Linked DNA regions of Methylicorpusculum oleiharenae. The protein of the gene in region 1 binds, or shares a complex with, the protein of each later gene. Links are inferred from orthologs where the notes say so. Each region holds a gene or a part of one and is shown on either strand. Other genes may lie near its edges. The genes, in order: secA and secY.

The links.
Region 2: the proteins of secA (region 1) and secY are in contact, whole or in part, in a crystal structure (PDB 3DIN), measured with the Thermotoga maritima proteins. The link is inferred for Methylicorpusculum oleiharenae from one-to-one orthologs. Residues at the interface, in WP_004082002.1 of Thermotoga maritima: Glu261, Ala262, Arg263, Lys300, Ala301, Arg302, Thr303, Ile304, Ile305, Leu323, Tyr324, Asp325, Pro326, Val329, Ser330, Tyr333, Ile336, Lys340, Phe345, Val349, Glu363, Phe364, Tyr374, Ser375, Gly376, Gly377, Glu393, Ile395, Thr482, Ser483; in WP_004081795.1 of Thermotoga maritima: Glu108, Gly109, Glu110, Glu111, Ala236, Glu237, Arg238, Arg239, Ile240, Thr241, Ile242, Gln243, Tyr244, Ala245, Arg246, Arg247, Val248, Thr249, Gly250, Arg251, Arg252, Val253, Tyr254, Gly256, Ala257, Ser258, Thr259, Tyr260, Leu261, Pro262.

The regions. Positions count from the first base shown.
Region 1 is NZ_WUTY02000001.1:271,599-284,166, reverse strand. The notes cover bases 6,793-10,056. They hold secA (preprotein translocase subunit SecA), read left to right. Parts: upstream 6,793-7,138; coding sequence 7,139-9,856; downstream 9,857-10,056. In the rest of the region: GO003_RS01365 (D-alanine--D-alanine ligase), read left to right, coding at 1-178; GO003_RS01360 (cell division protein FtsQ/DivIB), read left to right, coding at 189-929; cell division protein FtsA, read left to right, coding at 965-2,191; cell division protein FtsZ, read left to right, coding at 2,221-3,381; lpxC (UDP-3-O-acyl-N-acetylglucosamine deacetylase), read left to right, coding at 3,728-4,651; GO003_RS01340 (DciA family protein), read right to left, coding at 4,689-5,156; GO003_RS01335 (cold-shock protein), read left to right, coding at 5,458-5,661; GO003_RS01330 (hypothetical protein), read left to right, coding at 6,392-6,556; GO003_RS01320 (glycogen/starch/alpha-glucan phosphorylase), read left to right, coding at 10,086-12,568. UniProt on the Escherichia coli protein: Required for protein export, interacts with the SecYEG preprotein conducting channel.
Region 2 is NZ_WUTY02000001.1:1,441,775-1,453,423, forward strand. What follows is about bases 8,448-11,284. They hold secY (preprotein translocase subunit SecY), read left to right. Parts: upstream 8,448-9,133; coding sequence 9,134-10,435; downstream 10,436-11,284. Other genes in these bases: rpsE (30S ribosomal protein S5), read left to right, coding at 8,448-8,499; rpmD (50S ribosomal protein L30), read left to right, coding at 8,492-8,677; rplO (50S ribosomal protein L15), read left to right, coding at 8,678-9,112; rpmJ (50S ribosomal protein L36), read left to right, coding at 10,453-10,566; rpsM (30S ribosomal protein S13), read left to right, coding at 10,644-11,000. Also shown: tuf (elongation factor Tu), read left to right, coding at 1-54; rpsJ (30S ribosomal protein S10), read left to right, coding at 60-371; rplC (50S ribosomal protein L3), read left to right, coding at 391-1,041; rplD (50S ribosomal protein L4), read left to right, coding at 1,045-1,665; rplW (50S ribosomal protein L23), read left to right, coding at 1,662-1,961; rplB (50S ribosomal protein L2), read left to right, coding at 2,004-2,831; rpsS (30S ribosomal protein S19), read left to right, coding at 2,844-3,116; rplV (50S ribosomal protein L22), read left to right, coding at 3,126-3,461; rpsC (30S ribosomal protein S3), read left to right, coding at 3,470-4,141; rplP (50S ribosomal protein L16), read left to right, coding at 4,158-4,571; rpmC (50S ribosomal protein L29), read left to right, coding at 4,571-4,768; rpsQ (30S ribosomal protein S17), read left to right, coding at 4,765-5,028; rplN (50S ribosomal protein L14), read left to right, coding at 5,066-5,434; rplX (50S ribosomal protein L24), read left to right, coding at 5,447-5,764; rplE (50S ribosomal protein L5), read left to right, coding at 5,776-6,315; rpsN (30S ribosomal protein S14), read left to right, coding at 6,328-6,633; and 6 more genes. UniProt on the Escherichia coli protein: The central subunit of the protein translocation channel SecYEG. Consists of two halves formed by TMs 1-5 and 6-10.

The DNA.
Region 1 (12,568 bases):
CGGAGTTGAAGGTTGGGGCAGGGTCGACGTATTTATCGATCAGGACGGTCATAACCAATTGATTGAGGTCAATACCGTACCGGGTATGACCGATCACAGCTTGGTACCTATGGCGGCAAAACAGGCCGGGATAAGTTTCACTGAGTTAGTTTGGCGAATTCTTGAAACCAGCTTTTAACTGAGGTGATATGCAGATCACCAAGTTTGTGTGCATAGGGTTGTTATTGATAGGGCTAATATGGACTTTTTGGGACAAAGCAAAAACCTACCAGTCGGATGCGGTACCTATCAGGTATGTAAGAATTGAAGGTGTTTTTCAATACATCAGTAAAGAGGAACTTAAGCAGACCGTTAAGCCTTTGGTGACGACCGGCATCTTTAGTGCCGATATGCTGGCAATACAGCAGGCTATGATGAAGTTGCCGTGGATTGCTAATGTCAGGGTTAAGAGGGTATGGCCGGATGCGATTGATATTAAGGTCTACGAAAAAATGGCAGTCGCCCGATGGGGTGAAAATGGTCTGCTATCTATACGGGGAGAAATATTTAGACCGTCGAATACGGTACAGTTTGAAAATCTTCCCAAATTGCATGGCCCCGAAGGCCAAGCTGCCAAACTTCTTGAAATCATGAGAGGTTTGAGAACAACCCTGGCGGATCATTCATTTGGATTGGCAGAGTTTATTGTTAACGAACGGCGGGCCTGGAAGATCGTGTTAACGAATGGTATGGAAATACAACTAGGCGGAAAAGAACAACTGAGAACTTTTCAGCGGTTTTTAAAGACCTTGAGTTTATTAAATCAAGATCAAATAGAGTCAATTGCAAAAGTCGATTTAAGGTATCCGAACGGCTATGCAGTTACATGGAAACCCGGCGTTCCGGAAATAGACTGGAAGAAGATTGCTGAAGGACAACAGCAGCCTTAACAGCTACAGATTATGGTGTTCTAAGAGTAAATAAAATGGCAAAAAAAACAGATAGGAATTTAATAGTTGGACTGGATATTGGAACATCAAAAGTTGCAGCCATCGTCGGTGAACATACCGGGAATGGCGAAATTGAAGTTATAGGTATCGGTTGCACACCTTCTCGCGGCTTAAAAAAGGGGGTTGTGGTTAACCTTGAGTCTACTGTGCAGTCAATTCGTCGAGCGATCGAGGAAGCCGAACTGATGGCGGGATGCGAAATCACCTCGGTATTTGCGGGTATAGCCGGAAGTCACATAAAAAGCCTCAATTCCCACGGGATTGTCGCTATAAAAGAAAAAGAAGTGACTCAATATGACATTGACAGAGTGATTGATTCTGCTCGAGCAGTGGCAATCCCTGCTGATCAGAAAATTTTGCACATTCTGCCTCAGGAATTTGTGATTGATTTGCAGGATGGTATCAAAGAACCTATCGGGATGTCAGGCATTCGCTTGGAAGCCAAGGTTCACATGGTGACCGGAAGCGTCAGCGCGGCGCAAAACATTATCAAATGTATCCGCCGGTGTGGGCTGGAAGTAGACGATATCGTTCTGGAGCAGCTGGCATCGTGTAATTCCGTTCTGACCGATGATGAAAAAGATTTGGGCGTTTGTCTTATTGATATAGGCGGCGGGACCACAGACATTGCTGTTTTCTCCCACGGTGCGATCAAGCATACCGCTGTTATTCCGATTGCGGGTGATCAAGTCACCAATGATATAGCCGTAGCCTTAAGAACACCTACCCAAAATGCAGAACAAATCAAGCAGAAATATGCTTGTGCACTGACACAATTAGCCAATACTGATCAGTTGATTGAGGTGCCTAGTATTGGTGATAGAGCACCCAGAAAAATATCCGTGCAAAATCTGGCGGAAATCATTGAGCCTCGTTATGAAGAGTTGATGTTGTTGGTTCAAGCTGAGCTAAGGCGAAGCGGGTATGAAGAAATGATTGCCGCCGGTATTGTCATTACTGGCGGGAGCGCGAAAGTAACAGGGGTAATCGAATTAGCGGAAGAGATATTCCATATGCCGGTCCGGATGGGACTTCCTCAGCATGTTTCAGGGCTGACGGATGTTATCAGAAATCCGATCCATTCAACCGGTGTGGGTTTGTTGCTATATGGAAAAGAACACAGGGGTGGCTTTGACAGTTTTGATGCGGATAGCACCGGCGTGTTGGCCAAAATGAAAAAATGGTTTCAGGGTAATTTTTAAGAATTATTACGTTTGCAAGGGGAACAATTATGAAATATGAACTAATGGACATCGGTGCTGAAAATGCCGTAATAAAAGTCATCGGCGTCGGCGGCGGTGGCGGTAATGCAGTCAATCACATGGTGGAAAAACACATTGAAGGTGTGCAATTCATCTGTGCAAATACCGATGCCCAAGCACTAAGAAAAATGAATGTGGATACTATCATTCAATTGGGCGCGGAATTGACCAAAGGTTTGGGTGCGGGGACCAATCCTGATATCGGTAAACAAGCGGCGTTGGAAAACAGAGAGCGAATCAAGGAAGTCATTCAGGGTGCCGATATGGTTTTTTTAACCGCAGGCATGGGCGGCGGCACAGGTACTGGAGCCATTCCCACTATTGCTGAAATAGCCAGAGAATTAGGCATTCTTACCGTTGCAGTTGTGACCAAGCCTTTCCATTTCGAAGGCAAAAAGAAAATGGAAGTCGCCGAACAAGGTATCAAAGAACTTGAAAAATATGTCGATTCTTTGATCACGATTCCCAATCAAAAACTGTTGCCGGTTTTAGGCAGCAACATTTCATTGGTAAGCGCATTTAATGCGGCCAACAATGTGCTGCTGGATGCGGTGCAAGGCATTACCGAATTAATTACTCATCCCGGTATGATCAACGTCGATTTTGCTGACGTAAGAACCGTTATGTCGGGTATGGGTGCTGCGATTATGGGTACGGGATCGGCCTCAGGTGAGAACCGTGCTAGAGAAGCCGCTGAAAAAGCCATCGCCTGTCCTTTGCTGGAAGATATCAACTTGCAAGGTGCACGCGGAATTCTCGTCAACATTACCGCTGCGGATATGGGGATTGCCGAGTTTGATGAAGTAGGTAACATTGTTCACGAATTCGGATCGGAAGACGCCATCATTAAGATCGGAACAGCCATCGATCCTTCTCTGGGTGACGAGATCAAGGTGACTGTCGTGGCAACGGGTATGGGCGGACAAACCGTTGCAGCGCATCCACACATCAAGTTGGCGGTAAAAGCCGTGACGGCGGGCGAAATTAATTATGAAAAGCTGGATAAGCCCACTGTCATAAGACAAAATCGTGCTGAACTTCGTGAGACGCGTTTTGGTGCTCAGCCTAAAAAAGAGATCGATATGGACTATTTGGACATCCCTGCGTTTTTAAGACGTCAAGCGGATTAATCGAGCCTGTTTATTATCGATGTCAGTTAATTTCCACTGCCAGGGATGGCCGGGGAAGGACTTCTGCTCAGCCATAATGGAGCACATCGAATTCATTTATTTACCGGCCTCATTCTGATAGTTAATGGGTAATTTATTATTAAGCCTGCAAAATTCTGCCAGTCGCCTGTTTCACCTCTTTTGCGGATAACGTGTCTTGGCGAATGGCCGAAATTTAATGTGCGCTTTCTGGCTGGATAACGCCCGAAAAATCAAAGTCATTTGTAGTCTGATGGTTTGAATGACTGGCTAATATGATATACTCCCACAGTTTCCTGCCCCAATAAATTAGGCATTATTGAAATCTATGATCAAACAGCGTACTTTAAAAAACACGATTCGGGCCACCGGTGTAGGGCTGCATACCGGCGATAAGGTTTATGTGACTTTGCGTCCGGCAGAACCCAATACCGGTATAAGGTTTCGTCGTGTTGATCTGGACGAGCCCGTCACCATTATTGCGTCACCGGGAAATGTTGGAGAAACCACCCTTTCAACGACTCTCATTCAAGATGGTGTAAAAATATCTACTATCGAGCATTTGCTTTCCGCATTTGCAGGTTTGGGGATCGATAACGCTATTATTGATCTGAGTGCCGCTGAGGTGCCTATCATGGATGGCAGTGCCGGGCCCTTTGTTTTTTTATTACAGTCGGCCGGTGTAGAAGAGCAGGACATTCCGAAACAATATCTTCGGATAAAACGCAGCATCCGTGTCGAGGATGGCGATAAATGGGCCGCATTTGAGCCTTTTAATGGCTTCAAAGTCACGTTTACAATCGATTTTGAACATCCTGCTTTCGCTGAGCACTTAAAGACAGCTGTGATGGATTTTTCCTCGACAACTTTTGTTAAGGAAGTGAGTCGGGCTAGAACCTTTGGCTTTATGAAAGATATTGATATGCTCAGGCAGAATAACCTTGCTTTGGGCGGCAGTCTGGATAACGCCATTGTTGTCGATGATGACAAAATCCTTAACGAAGACGGTTTGCGTTACGCCGATGAGTTTGTAAAGCATAAAATTTTGGACGCAATCGGCGATTTGTATTTATTGGGGCATAGCCTGATTGGGGAATTTGTCGGGTATAAATCCGGGCACGGACTGAATAATAAATTACTCCGGACGTTGCTTGAAAACAAGGATGCGTGGGAAATGGTAACTTTCGATGATGAGAAGGATGCCCCCATTTCGTTTATGCGCAGTGCAGGGGATGTTGCCGAGCCTGCATAAGTATTTCAATCAGTTGAAGCGATGGATCAGCTTCGCTTCAACTTTCTGCTGGTTTTTTAGATAATTTTTCTAAAGTCAAACTCAAGCGCATGAGGGCCTGATCCAGCGGATCAGCCGATTTTGATGCTTGATTATTCCTAAGTGCCTTGATAATAGCCATAGACGGAAGCTTCGGTCCTGGCTTTCTGACACGGTATTCCTGACGCAAAGTTTCTGTTATCCGTATCTGCAAAGACAAAACTTTAGCGTGCGTTGCCAGGCTGGCAGCATCTAATAAGGTGGGGCCATGAAATCTCAGTTTTGTCGCATTAGCCGCATTGTCAGTATAAACCTGGAGTTTGCCGCCCGAGACAGCGAGATATTTTATAGAGCTGGTCAGTTCATCAGGCAGTCTTGCGCGAATGGCGTTAAGAATGATCGATTGCTGTTTTGCATGTAAGGCGATCACGGCAAGCGTTTTATTGGGAAATGCCAGCGGAGTTTTAAACGAGTGATATTTAGCCATTGACCTGAAGACAGAGTGATACAGATTAGTTCTGATTGAATTTAACGGGTTGTTTTAATCCATTAAATCACATTGTTGATAGACAAGTTCTATTCTTCCAAGTGCATAGATTGACTTTAAGCTGATTTGGCATAAAATAGCCGCGGCTAGAAAGTGATAAAGCTTAATTGTTTGCTGTTACGATGTTTTTTCTGTAGTACTCCGTACCCCTAAGTCCTCGTTCTGTTCTGCATTAAGTCATTTCAATATTTCCCGCTGCACATCGCTTCAAGCGTTACATTTTTTTATTCAGGAGTTACACATGGCTACTACAGGCACAGTTAAATGGTTTAATGCGGACAAAGGTTTCGGTTTTATTCAACAAGAGCAAGGACCCGATGTTTTTGTTCATTTTCGCAATATAGCGGGAACAGGATTTAAATCCTTAAACGAAGGACAAAAAGTCCAATTTGTTGTGACTCAAGGTCAAAAAGGACCGCAAGCCGAAGAAGTTACGATTATCTAATCAGCGGTTACTGGCTGGGTTGATTGGGTATCACTACTCATTGAGTATTTTTCCTGATCACCTGGCAATAACCCGCCAGTTTTCCTCTAAAAATTACGGATCATTTTTTAAAAATGCGCAGGGAAGTTATAATAAGCTCGTTAATCCTTCCTGATTGATCCGCGAGTCTTTCTTTTCAAGACACTCATTCCTCTTGTTCGAGCGGTCTAACCGCCTCTGAAATTCTTAAATTGCTTTAATAACGCTAAAGGCCGAACTGTTTTATTCCGATTTCTTCTGGCAATCGGCTGAAAAAATTCAGCTACAAAGGTGAGTATTCATTTTTTGCTGCAGGAAACCGGTTTTTAGAACATAAAAGCTATGTTAAATGGAAATAATGATAGCTTTACTTCGCGCGGCCACATTTGCGGTTTTCTGACGCGCTCTTTTGTCCGATAGCGGCGTTGCCTCCATGGATGGAGGTAAGGGGCGTGAGCAGGAGCGGAAGCTTTGCGAAAGCAGTTACAGAGCTTGCCATACCCCTGTTCCCGCGCCTTGCTCTCGAACTAAATAGCCTTGCCATAAAAGCCGAAAACATGACCGCGCGAAGTATGATCATTCCTTTCTAGAAGCTGTTGGTGACTGATAGGAAATAATGCATAAATACCTAGTGTGATTGTAAAGAATTGGAATCATCCCTATAGTTAAGTTTGTGTAGTTTTTTCTCAATTATTTATAAAGGAATAGAGTTATGAGTGATTTTTACCGAGATGTATTAACGGGTGCGGTTTTTGTAAGTGGTCTAATAGGCTTTGTTTCAGGCGAATTTGTTATTTCATCCACACTGTTTGCAACGGCGACTATTGCCAGTAATTTAAATATGAACCGTAAACTTGGCAAAACAGGCAGTGAATGATGCAAATCAATTCTTCAAAGGAGTTGTCTGGTAAACAAAGATTTAAACATCCGGGAATTTTTTCCCGGATGTTTTAAACAAGTCCCTTCGGCATTCATCGCTGATGTTACGCATTTTCTGCAAAATACACGAAATCCCTTGAACTATTTGCTTAGCCGTCACTTGTGGATAACGGTTGACGTTAATCAATATACTTAACCGCATCCCTGCCGCTTTCAGGAATTCAGCCTTTGGTCTTCAAAACAAGGTACTCACTGCATTAATATTTCATTTCTCATCCGTTCTTGATGAATCCGCTTAAAATCCGCAATCCACCCAATCCTATTTTTCGTGCCTTTTGTGGCTATTGATCATGCCACATGCGCCATATTGGGTGGTTCTCTCTAATGTACCCGTGGCAGTAATTGGCCTCTGAGGTGTCGAACCGGAAAGTGTGTTTATTTGTAATTTCGGAAATTCTACTGTCTGTACAGTATCGATATCAGTTTGCCAGGGTTGTTTTTAACTGTAAAAAAAGGGCCACTCGTTATATAATCGGCGCTATTTGAAAATGCAATCTCACAAATCACATCGGAAAAAAGCATGCTGGGTAATCTGGTTAAAATTGTAATAGGCAGTCGAAATGATCGCTTGATCAAGAAAAAAAGGAAGCTGGTAAAAAAAATCAATGCGCTGGCGGCCGATTATGAAAGATTATCCGACGAGGAACTAAAAGCAAAAACGCTGGAGTTCCGTGATCGTCTGGAAAAAGGCGAAACAATAGATGATTTGATTCCTGAAGCTTTTGCTACTGTCAGAGAGGCGTCTTCCCGGGTATTTGGAATGCGTCACTTCGATGTTCAGTTGATCGGCGGTATGGTACTGAATGACGGCAAAATTGCCGAAATGAAGACCGGAGAAGGTAAAACATTGATGGCAACGCTGGCGGCTTATCTTAATGCCTTGCCGGGGAAGGGCGTACATGTCGTTACCGTTAACGATTATTTGGCGGCTCGTGATGCGGATTGGATGGGCAAGTTGTACGGTTTTCTCGGCTTGACAACTGGGGTTATTGTGAGCCAAATGGATAGCCGTGAGCGTCGTACCGCTTATGCTTCCGACATTACCTATGGAACAAACAATGAATTCGGGTTTGACTATCTGCGCGACAATATGGCGTTCAGCATGGCCCAAAAAGTTCAGCGTGAGCTGGCATTTGCGATTGTCGATGAGGTGGACTCCATTCTGATTGACGAGGCAAGAACCCCGTTAATCATTTCCGGGCCGACAGAAGGCAGTACCGAAGTTTATATGAAAGCGAACGAAATTGTTCCTTTCCTTACCAAACAGGAAAAAGAAGACGAGCCGGGCGATTTTTCTGTCGATGAGAAAACCAGACAGGTTTATTTGACTGAAGAAGGTCATGAACGGGTCGAGCGGTTAATGATAGAGCATGGTTTGATGGCGGAAGGTGGAAGTTTGTATGACGCTGCTAATATCAGGCTCATGCATTATCTGAATGCATCGTTGAGAGCACACAATTTATTTCAAAAAGATGTTGATTATATCGTCGCAAACAATGAGGTCGTCATTGTTGATGAGTTTACCGGGCGTGTTATGCCTGGGCGACGCTGGTCGGAAGGCTTGCATCAAGCGATAGAAGCAAAAGAGCATGTGGCTATTCAAAACGAAAATCAAACTTTGGCCTCCATCACCTTTCAAAATTATTTCAGGCTTTATGAAAAGCTGTCCGGTATGACCGGTACTGCAGATACGGAGGCATTTGAATTAAATAGTATATACGGTCTGGAAGTGGTTGTGATTCCTACCCATAGGCCGATGATCAGAAAAGATCTGGGTGATTTGGTCTATCTGACGGCTATAGAAAAATATCAGGCCATTGTCGAAGATATTAAACAATGCGTTGAGCGTGGGCAGCCGGTTTTAGTGGGTACCACGTCAATTGAAAATTCCGAAATTATATCCAGATTGCTGACTCAGCAAAAAATCAAGCATGAAGTGCTCAATGCCAAGCAGCATGAACGCGAGGCGCATATTATCGCCCAAGCCGGTATGCCCGGAGCTGTAACTATAGCCACCAATATGGCGGGTAGGGGAACGGATATCGTGCTGGGGGGAAACCTGGACGAAGAATTGAAAGCATTGCCTGAGGGAACAAGCGAAGAAGAGATACAAAAAGTCCGTGGAGCTTGGCTGGATAGACACCAGCTTGTGCTGGATAGCGGAGGGCTTCATGTCATCGGTTCAGAACGGCACGAATCCCGCCGGGTCGATAATCAGTTAAGAGGCCGCTCCGGACGCCAGGGTGACCCGGGTTCAACACGTTTTTATCTGTCCTTGGAAGATCCTTTGATGCGTATTTTCGCTTCGGATCGCGTGGCATCGTTGATGCAAAAACTGGGCATGGGACATGGCGAGGCGATTGAGCATCCCTGGGTAACCCGCTCGATTGAAAGCGCCCAGCAAAAAGTGGAAAACCGAAATTTTGATATTCGCAAACAAATATTGACTTACGATGACGTGGCGAATGATCAGCGGAAGGTTGTTTATGCGCAACGTAATGAGTTGATGGCGGCAGAAGATATTTCCGACATCATCACGCAGATCAGAAAAGATGTGGTCAACAATGTGATTACTCAGTATATCCCTCCAAAAACCATGGAAGAGCAATGGAATACCAAAGGGTTAGAAGAGCATTTACATCAGGAGTTCAATGTGGAAATTCCAGTTCGGCAAATGCTTGCCGACGATAAAAAATTGCATGAAGCAATATTAAGAGACCGCATTGTCGAACTGGTTGAGCAGTCTTATAAACAAAAAGAAGAGAGAATTGCGCCTGACGTGCTAAGGCACTTCGAAAAATCGGTCATGATGCAGGTGTTGGATAACAGCTGGAAAGAACATCTTGCTGCAATGGATCATCTTCGTCAGGGTATTCATTTTAGAGGCTATGCGCAAAAAGATCCGAAGCAGGAATATAAACGTGAATCGTTTGATATGTTTACGGCTCTTCTGGACCACATAAAGTATGAAGTCGTTGGGATTCTTGCGAAAGTTCAGGTGCAAGAGGAAGAGGATGTTCGGGCAATTGATGAGCAGCGTCAGGAGCCTCAAGAGTTGCATTTTGAACATGCTGAAGCCGAGTCATTTGTTCAGGCGATCGAGCATGATGCGGATGTGACGGGTGAGGCAGATGCCGAGCAGCCTTTTGTCCGTGATGGAAAAAAAGTTGGAAGGAATGATCCTTGTCCCTGCGGTTCCGGAAAAAAATATAAGCAGTGCCATGGTCAGATAAGTTAATTTCAAGTAAAAACAATACTGCTTTGCTGCTATACCTGCGCTTGCTGTAATAATCATGTTATTCGATAGAATTTGGGTACGGCCTTAATTTCCAAAAGCCTGCAATGAAAAACGAATGGGTGGGAAGTTACAAAACTAGCTTCCCAACATTACATTGCAGACAAGCTGTTTTAGGCCATGACGCGTTAATAACCCGAGTAGAATTTTTTTTAAATCAAGTGGTTCAACTATGCATTCCAAAAAATTCACAAGCAGTAAACCGGCAGCTAATATTACCAAGCTTTCACCTTTAGGATTAGAGAGCAATCATCTGGTAGCAGATTTCAAGAGGTACTATGGCCATCGTTTAGGTCGCGACGAAAACTGCAGATCTCCCTATTATGCTTATGAAGCGTTAGCTCTGGCGATCAGTGACCGTCTCATTGAGCGGTGGAAAGCGACGTACAACGCTTATAAAAAGGAAGATTGCAAAAGAGCATTTTATTTGTCGATGGAATTTTTGATGGGGCGCACGCTCAGCAACGCAATGCTAAATTTGGGCGTTACCGATGTTGCAAAAAGTGCAATGTACGAGCTCGGTCTGGAAATCGAAGAACTCATTGACAGCGAGCCTGATGCGGGCTTGGGCAATGGTGGTCTCGGGCGATTAGCCGCTTGTTTCATTGACAGTTGCGCGACACTTCAATTGCCGGTGACAGGTTATGGTTTGCGCTATGAATACGGCATGTTCAGCCAGACGCTGGTCAATGGTGAGCAAGTTGAAAAACCGGACCATTGGTTACGCAATGGCAATATTTGGGAGATAGAAAGACCTGAATATGCTCATAGAATCAAGTTTGGCGGGCACACCGAATCTCATATCGATGAGCGCGGAAAAAAGAGGGTCTGCTGGATAGATACGCACGATGTGCTTGCGGTGCCTTTTGATACTCCGATTCCCGGTTACAAAAATGGTACTGTCAATACCTTGCGCTTATGGAAAGCGACGGCAACTGAAGAATTTGACTTGCAGGAATTTAATGCAGGGGATTATGCTGAATCGGTTGCGGCAAAAAATACTGCAGAAAACATTACCATGGTGCTCTATCCGAACGATGCCAATGAAAACGGCAAAGCTCTTCGATTGCGCCAGCAATATCTTCTGGCTTCGGCCAGCTTGCAGGATGTCATTGCCAATTGGGTAGGGCGGCATGGCAACGATTTTTCTCAATTTGCAGAAAAAAACTGCTTCCAGCTTAACGACACTCATCCCAGTATCGCGGTTGCCGAGTTAATGCGTCTGTTGATCGATATTCATGGTTTGGATTGGGATCATGCCTGGAAAATTACCAGAAATACGATGGCTTATACCAACCATACGCTGCTGCCGGAGGCTCTGGAGCGTTGGTCTGTTAATTTGTTCGAAAGTTTATTGCCTCGTTTGCTGGAAATCATTTACGAAATCAATTCTCATTTTATAGCAGAAGTTTCAGTGCATTGGCCTGGTGATCATGATCGTATGAGACGGATGTCATTGATTGAGGAAGGTAATGAAAAACAGGTCAGAATGGCATACTTGGCAATAGTGGGCTGCTATTCTGTTAACGGCGTGGCGGAACTTCATTCAAAGCTGCTACAGGAAGGGCTTTTCAGGGATTTCTACGAACTATGGCCTCATAAGTTCAACAACAAAACCAATGGCGTGACCCCAAGGCGCTGGTTGGCGGCTTGTAATCCGGATTTGGCTAAGTTGATTTCCGAAACCATTGGTGATGGCTGGTTGACTGATTTGTCGCAGCTTGAAAAGCTCAAGCCCTATGCAGACGATCCGAAATTCAGAGAAAAATGGTACAACATCAAGCAAGAATGCAAAAGTAAGCTGGTTGAATATAAAAGAACCGAAATGGGCGTTGATTTAAGCACGGATGCCTTATTTGATGTTCAGGTTAAGCGCATTCACGAGTACAAACGTCAACTGCTCAATGTGTTGCATGTTATCCATCTGTATGACCGGATCAAGCGAGGAGAAACCAAAAACTGGACAAATCGCTGTGTACTTATTGGCGGAAAAGCGGCACCTGGCTATTACATGGCCAAAAAAACCATTAAATTTATCAATAACGTTGCTGATGTCATCAATAACGACCCTGATGTGGGCGATAAATTAAAGCTGGTTTTTTTGCCTAACTACCGTGTGTCGGCGATGGAAAAAATATGCCCCGGTGCGGACTTATCGGAACAGATTTCCACGGCAGGAAAGGAAGCGTCTGGTACCGGCAACATGAAATTCATGATGAATGGAGCGCTCACTATAGGCACTCTGGACGGGGCTAATATAGAAATAAGAGAAGAGGTCGGTGATGATAACTTCTTTTTATTCGGTTTGACCGAAGGTCAGGTAGAGGAACTGCGCTCGCATTATGATCCTCTATCGATTATTGAGCAGGATGAAGACTTGAAGAGAGTCATCAAGCTCATTGAGTGCGGCCATTTTAGTTTGCTTGAGCCCGGCATTTTTGACGATGTGGTTAATTCTATCAGGAGTTCTAACGATCCGTGGATGACCGTTGCCGATTTTCGCAGTTATGTCGATGCTCAAAATCGGGCGGAAATTGCTTATCTGGATAAAGATAACTGGACTAGAATGAGTATTCTGAATTGTGCGTCCAGCGGAAAGTTCTCGACGGACCGGACAATCAGTGACTATAACCGTGAAATCTGGAAATTGACGCC
Region 2 (11,649 bases), 1.2 Mb from region 1 along the record:
CGTGAAGGTGGACGCACAGTGGGTGCGGGTGTCGTTGCTTCAATCATTGAGTAAACAGAATGTCGAGCCAAACAATCAGAATCCGACTAAAGGCATTCGATCATAAATTAATTGATCAATCTGCTGGTGAGATAGTAGAAACAGCAAAAAGAACTGGAGCTCAAGTTAAGGGTCCCATTCCACTGCCTACTAAAAAAGAACGTTTTACAATTTTGATATCTCCCCATGTCAATAAAGATGCCCGGGATCAGTATGAATTAAGAACCTATAAACGGTTATTAGACATAGTTGAACCAACAGAAAAAACCGTTGACGCTCTGATGAAGCTGGATTTAGCAGCCGGTGTAGACGTTCAGATTAAATTGAATTAGAAAGTAGAGGAATTGGCAAATGTCAATAGGTCTTGTTGGTCGTAAATGTGGTATGACCAGAATATTTTGTGAAGACGGTACTTCAGTTCCGGTAACTGTACTTCAAATAGATTCTAACCGCATTGCCCAAATAAAAAATGTAGAGAAAGACGGGTACCGTGCAATTCAGGTAACTGCTGGTGAAAAAAAATCATCTAGGGTATCAAAGCCCCTTTCAGGTCATTATGCTGCTGCAAATATGGTAGCTGGCAGAGGACTCTGGGAATTTAGACTAGATGACGGAGAAGGTGAAGATTTCTCTGTTGGTGCTGAATTACCAGTTGATATTTTTTCGGAAGGACAGTTTATCAATGTTCAAGGAACCAGTATTGGTAAAGGCTTTGCCGGAGGTGTAAAGCGTTATAACTTCAGCATGCAGGATGCAACTCACGGTAACTCCTTATCGCACAGAGTATTAGGATCTATTGGCCAAAACCAAACTCCCGGACGAGTATTCAAAGGGAAAAAAATGGCAGGTCAAATGGGAGCAGTCACGCGGACCGTTGATAATCTGAAGATTCATAAAATTGACAAAGAAAGAAATCTTATCTTGGTCAAGGGTGCGGTTCCTGGCGCAAAAGGTGGGGATGTAATAATTACTCCCGCTGTCAAAAAGCGTAATAAGGTTTAAAACATGGCTTTAAATATACCAGCATTAAATAATCAGGATTCAGCAGGTTCAGTAGAAGTAACTGAAGCTATATTCGGTCAGGAATATAACGAAACATTAGTTCATCAGTTAATAACAAAATACTTGGCAGGCGCTAGACAAGGTACCAAAGCTCAGAAAACTCGTGCCGAAGTAAGCGGTGGAGGAGCAAAACCTTGGCGTCAAAAAGGAACAGGCAGAGCGAGATCGGGCACAACAAGAAGTCCTATATGGAGAACTGGTGGTGTTACATTTGCTGCAAAACCGCGTTCTTTTGATCAGAAACTTAATAGAAAAATGTTTCGGGTCGGAGTCAGAAGTATTTTGTCAGAACTTATAAGACAAAATCGATTGGTTGTAAGTAATGATATTTTGCCTACAACGCCAAAAACCAAAGAATTAGTCGCAAAACTTAAAGACTTGGATTGCAGAAAAATTTTGATCATTACCGATGAGATCGATTTCAACTTGGCTTTGTCAGCAAGAAATATTCCCAACGTTAATGTGATTTCATCTGAGAATATAAATCCTGTTTCTTTGATAGCTGCAGATAAAGTGATTATTACTTCTAAAGCCTTACAACAATTAGAAGAGAGATTAGCATGAGTATGTTGAATTACACTCTAGCAAGCGTGCTGCAGGCACCGATTATTTCCGAGAAAAGTACGGTAGCGGCTGAATCAAATAAACAGTTTGCGTTTAAAGTTCAAAAGAATGCGACAAAGACACAAATCAAGAAAGCTGTAGAACTGATGTTTCAGGTTCAGGTTGATTCTGTCAGAGTCTTGAATGTTAAAGGTAAAAGTAAAAGATTTGGACAGATTTTAGGAAAGCGTTCAGACTGGAAAAAAGCTTATGTAAAGCTTAAAGAAGGTCATGACATAGATTTCTCTGCTGCTTAATAAAGTTTAAGAATTAAAGATCAATAGGAAACGGTAGAAAACATGGCTATTGTAAAATCAAAACCTACATCAGCTGGATCTAGGTTTGTAGTACGTGTCAAGAACGATGAATTACATAAAGGTAAGCCATTCGCTCCATTGCTAGATAAAAACAGCAAGAACGGTGGACGTAATAATCAGGGGCGTATAACAACACGTCATGTCGGTGGAGGTCATAAACACCACTACCGAATTATTGATTTCAAAAGAAATAAATCTGATATACCTGGTGTTGTTGAGCGTCTTGAGTACGATCCCAATAGAACAGCAAATATAGCTTTAATCCTGTTTAAGGATGGAGAAAGAAGATATATTATCGCGCCTAAGGGGATGACTGTAGGGCAAGAGGTGCTTTCAGCTGAAACGACAGCAGTCAAGCCCGGTAATTGTATGCCATTGCGTAACATGCCTTTAGGTACAACCATTCACTGCTTGGAGCTAAAACCTGGAAAAGGTGCTCAGATAGCCAGAAGCGCTGGTGCATCTGCACAATTGGTAGCTAGAGATGGTGCGCATGTAACGGTGAGATTAAGATCCGGAGAAATGCGAAAAATAATGGCTGATTGCAGAGCTGTAGTCGGTGAGGTTTCAAATTCGGAACATAACCTGACTTCGCTAGGTAAAGCCGGTGCCAAGCGCTGGAGAGGTGTAAGGCCAACTGTTCGTGGTGTTGCAATGAACCCTGTAGATCACCCGCATGGTGGTGGTGAAGGAAGAACATCAGGCGGTAGGCACCCTGTTTCACCATGGGGAACACCGACCAAGGGTTACAAAACAAGAAAAAACAAACGTACAGACAATATGATTGTCAGACGCCGTAAGCAGAAATAGAGAGGAATTAGCGTGCCACGTTCAATTAAAAAAGGTCCTTTTATAGATCATCATCTTCATAATAAAGTAGAAGATGCCGTAAAGACAAATAATAGGAAACCGATTAAAACTTGGTCTAGAAGATCAATGATCGTCCCTGAAATGCTTGGCTTGACAATAGCTATTCATAACGGGCGTCAGCACGTACCTGTCTTGATATCTGAGAACATGATAGGTCATAAGTTGGGGGAGTTCGCTCCAACAAGAACTTACAAAGGCCATGTTGCCGATAAGAAATCAAGGTAGGGGCGAATTATGGAAATTTCAGCGAAATTAAAGAATGCGCCATTATCTGCCCAAAAAGCTAGGTTAGTCGGTGATCAGATACGTGGTTTACCCGTAGAAAAAGCATTGTCAACTTTGACTTTCAGTACGAAAAAAGCAGCCGCGATAATTAAAAAAATTCTAGAGTCTGCAATCGCAAATGCTGAACACAATGATAGTGCGGATATAGATGAGCTACGTGTGACAACAGTATTTGTAAATGAAGGGCGAACCATGAAACGGTTCAAAGCCAGAGCTAAAGGACGAGCTAATCATATATTGAAAAGAACTTGTCATATAACAATCAAAGTTGCAGAACACCAATAGAGGCGAAAATGGGACAAAAGGTACATCCAACAGGTATCCGTTTAGGAATTGTAAAAGATTGGAATTCCAGATGGTACGCGAATAGTCATGATTACCCTTTATTTCTGCATCAAGATTTGACGGTAAGAGAATTCCTAAGAAAAAAACTGGCTCATGCTTCTATTAGTAGAATTCAAATTAATAGACCAGCCAGCAATGCTCACATAACGGTCCATACTGCACGTCCAGGGATAGTGATAGGAAAGAAAGGCGAGGATATCGATAAATTGAGACAAGAAATTTCTGCAATGATCGGTGTTCCAGTACAACTGAACGTTGAAGAAATAAGAAAGCCGGAGTTGGATGCTCAACTGGTTGCCGAGAGCATAGCTCAGCAGCTGGAAAAACGGATTATGTACAGGCGGGCAATGAAAAGAGCCGTTACGAATACCATGCGCTTGGGCGCTGAAGGTATAAAAATCAACGTTGCTGGTCGTTTGAACGGTGCCGAAATTGCGCGTACCGAGTGGTATAGAGAAGGCCGGGTGCCATTGCACACACTTCGAGCAGATATAGATTATGGCACGGCAGAAGCCAATACTACTTATGGAATAATCGGCATAAAAGTCTGGATATTCAAAGGTGAAGTATTTGATATCGAAAGCCATAAGGCAACCATTAATCAAGAACCTAAGAAATAGGTGAAGGGAATTAGTCATGCTTCAGCCTAAAAGAACAAAATTTCGTAAACAACATAAGGGCCGAAATAATGGAATAGCCGTTCGCGGTTCATCTGTTAGCTTTGGTGAATTTGGATTAAAAGCGACATCAAGGGGCAGATTAACAGCCCGTCAAATTGAAGCCGCTAGAAGAGCAATAACACGTCATGTAAAACGTGGCGGTAAAATATGGATAAGAATCTTCCCTGACAAGCCCATTACAAAAAAACCTTTAGAAGTTCGTATGGGTAAAGGGAAAGGTAGTGTAGAATATTGGGTTGCACAAATTAGACCAGGTACAATGTTGTATGAAATACAAGGCGTGCCTGAAGAATTAGCCAGAGAGGCCTTCGCGCTTGCCTCTGCAAAATTGCCTATAACGACAACTTTTACCGCTCGGACGATAATGTAATGAAAGCTAGTGAATTGCGTCAAAAAACAAAAGACGATCTGATCGCTGTTTTAGTTGAACTGTCTAAGGAACAGTTCAATTTAAGAATGCAAAAAGGGACTGGTCAGTTAGCTAAACCTAATGAAATAAAAAGAGTAAGACGCGAAATTGCTCGTGTTAAAACAATTATCAACGAAAGCGCGAGTGCAGCAGTATGACAGAGCAAAATACCAAGGTACGCACGCTCAGTGGGAAAGTAGTCAGTAATAAAATGGATAAGACAATTACTGTACTAGTTGAGCGGATCGTAAAGCATCCTGTATATGGAAAATATATAAAGCGATCAACTAAGTTGTTAGCACATGATGAATCTAACCGGTGTCAAGAAGGCGATATTGTCTCGATTACTCCATCAAGGCCGATATCAAAAAGAAAGACGTTTATGCTTGTTGATATCCTAGAAAGTGCGAACAAATAAATACAATTGAAATAACTGAAATAATTGGGAATTAATCATGATTCAGATGCAAACTAACCTTGACGTTGCCGATAATAGCGGCGCAAAAAAGGTCATGTGTATCAAAGTGCTGGGCGGCTCACATAGACGCTACGCTAACATTGGAGACATTATAAAAGTCAGTGTCAAGGATGCAATTCCGAGAGGAAGAGTAAAAAAGGGTGAAGTTTATAATGCTTTGGTAGTTCGTACCCGTAAGGGTGTTAGAAGAGCAGATGGATCTGTTATTCGTTTTGATGGCAACGCTGCTGTCATACTTAATAACCAATTACAACCATTGGGTACCCGTATTTTTGGCCCAGTAACTCGTGAACTTAGGGGTGAAAAATTTATGAAAATTATTTCACTAGCTCCTGAAGTTTTGTAAGAGAGGGTCAAAATGCAAAAGATAAAACAAGGCGATGAAGTTTTAGTTCGTACCGGAAAAGATAAAGGAAAGCGCGGAAAAGTAATTAAAGTGCTTTCAAATGAAAAAGTTTTGGTAGAAGGCGTAAATCAAGTTAAAAAACATCAAAAAGGTAATCCTAATGCAGGGGTTTCCGGTGGTATCGTTGAAAAAGATATGCCAATTCATATTTCCAATATTGGTTTGTATAACCCAGCAACACAAAAAGCAGATCGTATCGGCTTAAAGTTTCTAGATGATGGAAAAAAAGTCAGGTTTTTTAAATCAACAAAAGAAGTTGTTGACGCATAAGGAGCATTAAAATGGCTAGACTAGAAACTGTATATAAAGAAAAAGTATTGCCTGCATTGATGGAGCAATATAACTATAAGTCCGTTATGGAAGTCCCCCGTATTACAAAAATAACATTAAATATGGGTGTAGGCGAAGCTGTTGCTGATAAGAAAATATTGCAATCAGCTGTTGGTGATATGCAAAAAATTTCAGGCCAAAAACCTATAGTAACCTTAGCTAGAAAATCAATTGCCGGGTTTAAGATTCGCGACGACATGCCAATTGGTTGTAAGGTTACATTGAGAAGTGCAAGGATGTATGAGTTTTTGGACAGATTAATCAGTATCTCTATTCCGAGAATTAGAGATTTTAGAGGCATGAGCTCAAAAAGCTTTGATGGAAGAGGAAACTATTCCATGGGCGTCAAGGAACAAATCATTTTTCCTGAAATTGATTATGACAAGATTGACGCTTTACGTGGGTTAGATATCACTATAACTACAACAGCAAAGACAAACGAAGAAGGTTTGGCCTTGTTAAAGTTATTTAACTTTCCATTTAAGAATTAAGGGCACCCTAAAATGGCTAAAAAATCAATGATTGCGAGGGAAGACAAGCGCACTAAGCTTGTAAAAAAATATTCCCAAAAAAGAGAGTTATTAAGAGAAATCATCAGAGATCCAAAAACAACTGATGAACAAAAAGAGTTAGCTCATATCCAGCTGCAAAAATTACCAAGAGATTCCAGTGCCTCAAGACAACGTAACCGTTGTAACATCACTGGTAGACCGCATGGTTTTTACAGAAAGTTTGGCTTATCCCGAAATAAGTTACGTGAAGCAACCATGCGTGGTGATGTCCCGGGCTTATCAAAGGCAAGCTGGTAGAAATCTTTTGGAATGAAATCGGAGTTAAAGATATGAGTATGACAGACCCAATAGCGGATATGTTGACCAGAATAAGAAATGGTCAGTCTGCTAAAAAAGAATACGTAAAACTACCTTCTTCCAAGCTGAAAATTGCCATTGCAAAAGTACTTAAAGAAGAAGGCTATATCACAGAATATAGTACTGAAACAAAAGGTAGTCATACGGAAATGACTGTTGTTCTTAAATACCATAACGGTGTGCCTGTAATTGAGCAGGTGAAAAGGATTAGCAAGCCTGGTCTAAGAATTTATAAATCTAAAGACGAATTGCCTAAGGTACTTGGTGGTTTGGGGATCGCGATTGTTTCTACTTCTAAAGGTGTCATGACAGATAGAGCTGCTAGAGCGATAGGTCATGGCGGCGAAGTTGTATGCACTGTTTGCTAAATCGGGGATCACAATGTCAAGAATAGCAAAAGCACCCATTCAATTGCCAAGTGGCGTAGATATCAAGTTAGATGGTCAGTCTCTTACAGTAAAAGGAGCTAAAGGCGAATTAACGCTTGAGCTTCATAAAGCTATTAGTTTACAAGTGACTGATAATCTGGTCCAAATAGAATGGAACAAAGAAAATAAAATTGCACAGGCTCAAGCAGGAACAACTCGAGCAATAGTAAACAATATGGTTACTGGTGTCTCAGCTGGCTTTGAAAAAAGACTGACTCTCGTTGGTGTGGGTTATAGGGCCCAGGCAAAGGGCGAGACGTTGGGACTTTCTCTCGGTTTTTCGCACCCAGTAGATTATGTTGTCCCCGCTGGAATTACAATAGAAACGCCTTCTCAAACCGAAATCCTAATTAAAGGAAATGATAAGCAGAGAGTAGGTCAGGTTGCTGCAGAAATTAGGTCATATCGTCCACCTGAGCCCTATAAAGGTAAAGGCGTAAGATATTCAGACGAAAAAGTAGCGCGTAAAGAAGCCAAAAAGAAGTAAGGTAGAGTAATGGATAAGAAAGCATCTCGCTTAAAACGAGCATTAAAATTGCGTTGCAAAATCAAGAGCTCAGGCGCAAACCGGCTAACCATACACAAGTCTTCGCAGCATATTTATGCTCAAGTACTGAGTAAGGATGGTAAATCTACGATAGCTAGCGCATCGACCACTCAGAATACAATTAAATCAACTGTAAAAAATACAGGCAATATAGAAGCGGCAGCAGAAGTTGGAAAACAGATTGCTTTAAAAGCAATTGAAGCCGGCATAACTGTAGTAGCATTTGATCGTTCAGGTTTTAAATATCATGGACGAGTTAAAGCATTGGCAGATGCTGCGCGTGCAGCTGGTTTACAGTTCTAGGGGATTAAAATGGCAACAGCACCATCTCAAGGTAGTACAGACGGTTTACAGGAAAAATTAGTTTCCGTAAGGCGAGTAGCAAAAGTTGTTAAAGGCGGGAGAGTATTTGGTTTCGCAGCATTGACAGTTGTCGGTGATGGTGATGGCCGCATTGGCTATGGCGTCAGCAAAGCTCGTGAAGTTCCGATTGCAATACAAAAGTCGCTAGAGCAAGCTAGAAAAAACATGAGAAAAGTATCGTTAAAAGGCGACACTCTTCAATATCCAATTACTTCTACTGTTGGCGCTGCAAAAGTTTACATGCAACCTGCTTCGGAAGGTACAGGTATCATTGCTGGTGGTGCAATGAGAGCGGTATTTGAGGTAGTTGGGATTCACAACGTATTAGCAAAGTGCATAGGAACGAACAATCCTATTAATGTTGTGAGAGCCACAATTTCCGGTTTAACTAAGATGCATGATCCTAAATATATTGCTGCAAAACGTGGGTTATCCGTTGAGCAAATAAAAGGACAAGACAATGGCTGATAAAAAATTACTTGTCACATTAATTAAAAGTAAGAATGGTCGTTTGGCTAATCATCTTGCTTGTCTAAAAGGTCTAGGTTTGAGAAAAATTAATCATTCAGTCGAAGTAATTAATACTCCTGAAATACGAGGGATGATTAATAAGGTCTCATACATGTTGAAAGTTGAGGAAATATAAATGTTTCTAAATACCATTCAAGCGAGTAGTGGTTCCCGCAAAAAAGCAAAGCGTGTTGGTCGTGGTATTGGTTCAACATTAGGTAAGACAAGTGGTAGGGGTCATAAAGGGCAAAAGTCCAGAAGTGGCGGCTTCCATAAAGTCGGTTTCGAAGGTGGACAAATGCCTTTGCAAAGACGTCTTCCTAAAGTTGGCTTTAATTCCCGTACAAAGAAATTTACTGCTGAAGTTCGTTTAAGCGAAATTGAATCAATGACTGCTACAACAATTGATCTCAAATCTTTGATTGATGAAAATATTGTTCCAATATTTACCAAATCAGCAAAAATAATATTGTCAGGCAAAATTGAAAAGGCCGTAACTGTAGTGGGCATAAAGGTTACAGCAGGTGCAGCGCAATTAATAACTGCAGTTGGCGGAAAAGTTGAGGTATAAGTGAATACATCAAGGGCTCAAATGGCGGATAAAACAGGTTCAAACTCTGAGCTTAAATCTAGATTGCTTTTTGTACTGGGCGCTTTGTTTGTTTATAGAGTAGGTGCGCACATACCAGTACCAGGCATTGATCCAAAAGCACTGGCCCTTATGTTTGAACAGCAGAGCGGATCCATTTTGGACATGTTTAACATGTTTTCAGGTGGTGCCTTGATGCGTTTAAGTATTTTTGCTTTAGGTATTATGCCTTACATTTCTGCATCGATTATCATGCAATTGATGACGGTTGTCATACCTGCAATGGAGCAGTTAAAAAAAGAAGGCGAATCAGGAAGAAAAAGAATATCTCAATATACCCGTTACGGAACCGTTGTTTTAGCAACATTTCAATCTATAGGTATTTCCTTAGCTTTGCAGAACCAAACTGCTGGTGGATTGCCTGTTGTTATTTCTCCAGGCATGAGCTTTACCATGATTACTGCAATTACGCTGGTAACGGGAACAATCTTCTTGATGTGGCTAGGTGAACAGGTAACCGAAAGAGGTATTGGAAACGGAATTTCACTGATTATCTTCGCAGGTATCGTATCTGGTTTACCTTCTGCAATTGGCGGTACTTTGGAGTTGGCAAGAACAGGCGAAATGAATGGTGCTTTCATTATTCTTTTATTTCTTCTGGCTATTGCAGTTACTGCTTTGGTTGTTTTCGTAGAGCGAGGGCAGCGAAGGATAATTATCAATTATCCCAAAAGGCAGCAAGGAAGGCGGATGTATGCAGGGCAAAGCAGTTTTCTGCCACTTAAGTTAAATATGGCGGGTGTCATTCCTCCAATATTTGCATCGAGTATAATCCTGTTTCCTGCAACAGTCGCAGGTTGGTTTGGAAATGCTGAAGGTTTTAACTGGTTAAAGGATATAGCGACTATGTTATCACCTGGTCAACCGGTTTATGTACTGCTTTATGCTACAGCTATAATATTCTTCTGCTTTTTTTATACAGCATTAGTTTTCAATTCTAAAGAAACTGCTGATAATCTCAAAAAGTCAGGCGCTTACCTGCCAGGTATCCGTCCGGGAATTCAGACAAGCATCTACATCGACAAAGTGATGACTCGTTTAACCTTGATTGGTGCTTTCTATATAACCGGAGTTTGTTTGTTGCCCGAGTTTTTAATTGTGTATTGGAACGTACCTTTCTATTTTGGTGGCACTTCTTTACTGATCATTGTTGTTGTAGTAATGGATTTCATTTCCCAGATGCAGACACACTTAATGTCGCAGCAATATGAAGGGTTAATGAAAAAAGCAAATTTAAAAAGATAAATGATTTGGAGTAAAAAATGAAAGTACGAGCATCAATTAAAAAGATTTGTAGAAAGTGCAAGATTATACGTAGAAATGGTGTTGTTCGTGTCATCTGTGAGGACGGACGTCACAAACAAAGACAAGGATAATATATGTTGCGCCAAAAGTCAGACAATGTTACTATTCGGCGCTTAACTTTAGTGTGATTACTCAGGGGAGTATCTAAATGGCGCGTATTGCCGGAATAAATGTACCAGACCATAAGCATGCAGAAATAGCATTAACAGCTATTTATGGAATTGGTCGTCAAACAGCTAATAATATTTGTAAAGAGGTGGGGATCTTACCATCGTTAAAAATAAAAGAACTCACCGAAGAACAGCTTGAAACTGTTAGAGATGTTATCTCAAAGATGACAGTGGAAGGTGATCTACGTCGTGAAGTTTCAATGAATATTAAGCGATTGATGGATCTTGGTTGCTTTCGTGGTATCCGGCATAGAAGAGGTTTGCCTTTGAGAGGGCAAAGAACCAGAACGAACGCGAGGACTAGGAAAGGTCCACGTAAGCCAATAAGAAAATAAGATATTCCTAAGAGGTTTTATAAATGGCTAGTCCAAATCGTGCTAAAAAGCGCATTAAGAAAGAAGTTGCTGATGGTATTGCGCATGTGCATGCTTCGTTCAATAACACAATAATTACTATAACTGATAGAAAAGGGAATGCTCTATCTTGGGCAACATCTGGTGGATCTGGTTTTAGGGGGTCTAGAAAAAGTACTCCTTTCGCGGCTCAAGTAGCAGCAGAGAAAGCTGGATCAGTTGCTTTAGAATATGGAATGAAAAATCTCGATGTAATGATAAAAGGACCAGGCCCAGGAAGAGAGTCGGCTGTTCGTTCATTAAGTAATCTAGGTTTTAAGATAAGTAACATTGTTGATGTGACGCCAATACCGCACAATGGCTGTCGCCCCCCCAAAAAGCGTCGCGTATAAGATTTGGAGTAGTAATTTATGGCAAGGTATTTAGGGCCTACATGCAAGCTAAGCCGCCGAGAAGGTGCAGATCTTCTGTTGAAAAGCAGAGGAAAATCGTTGGAAAACAAATGCAAATTAGATCAACGTCCTGGTCAGCACGGTACAAAAAGAACCAGAACTTCTGATTATGCAAACCAGCTTAGAGCTAAGCAAAGGCTGAAAAGAATTTATGGATTGCTCGAAAAGCAATTTAGAAA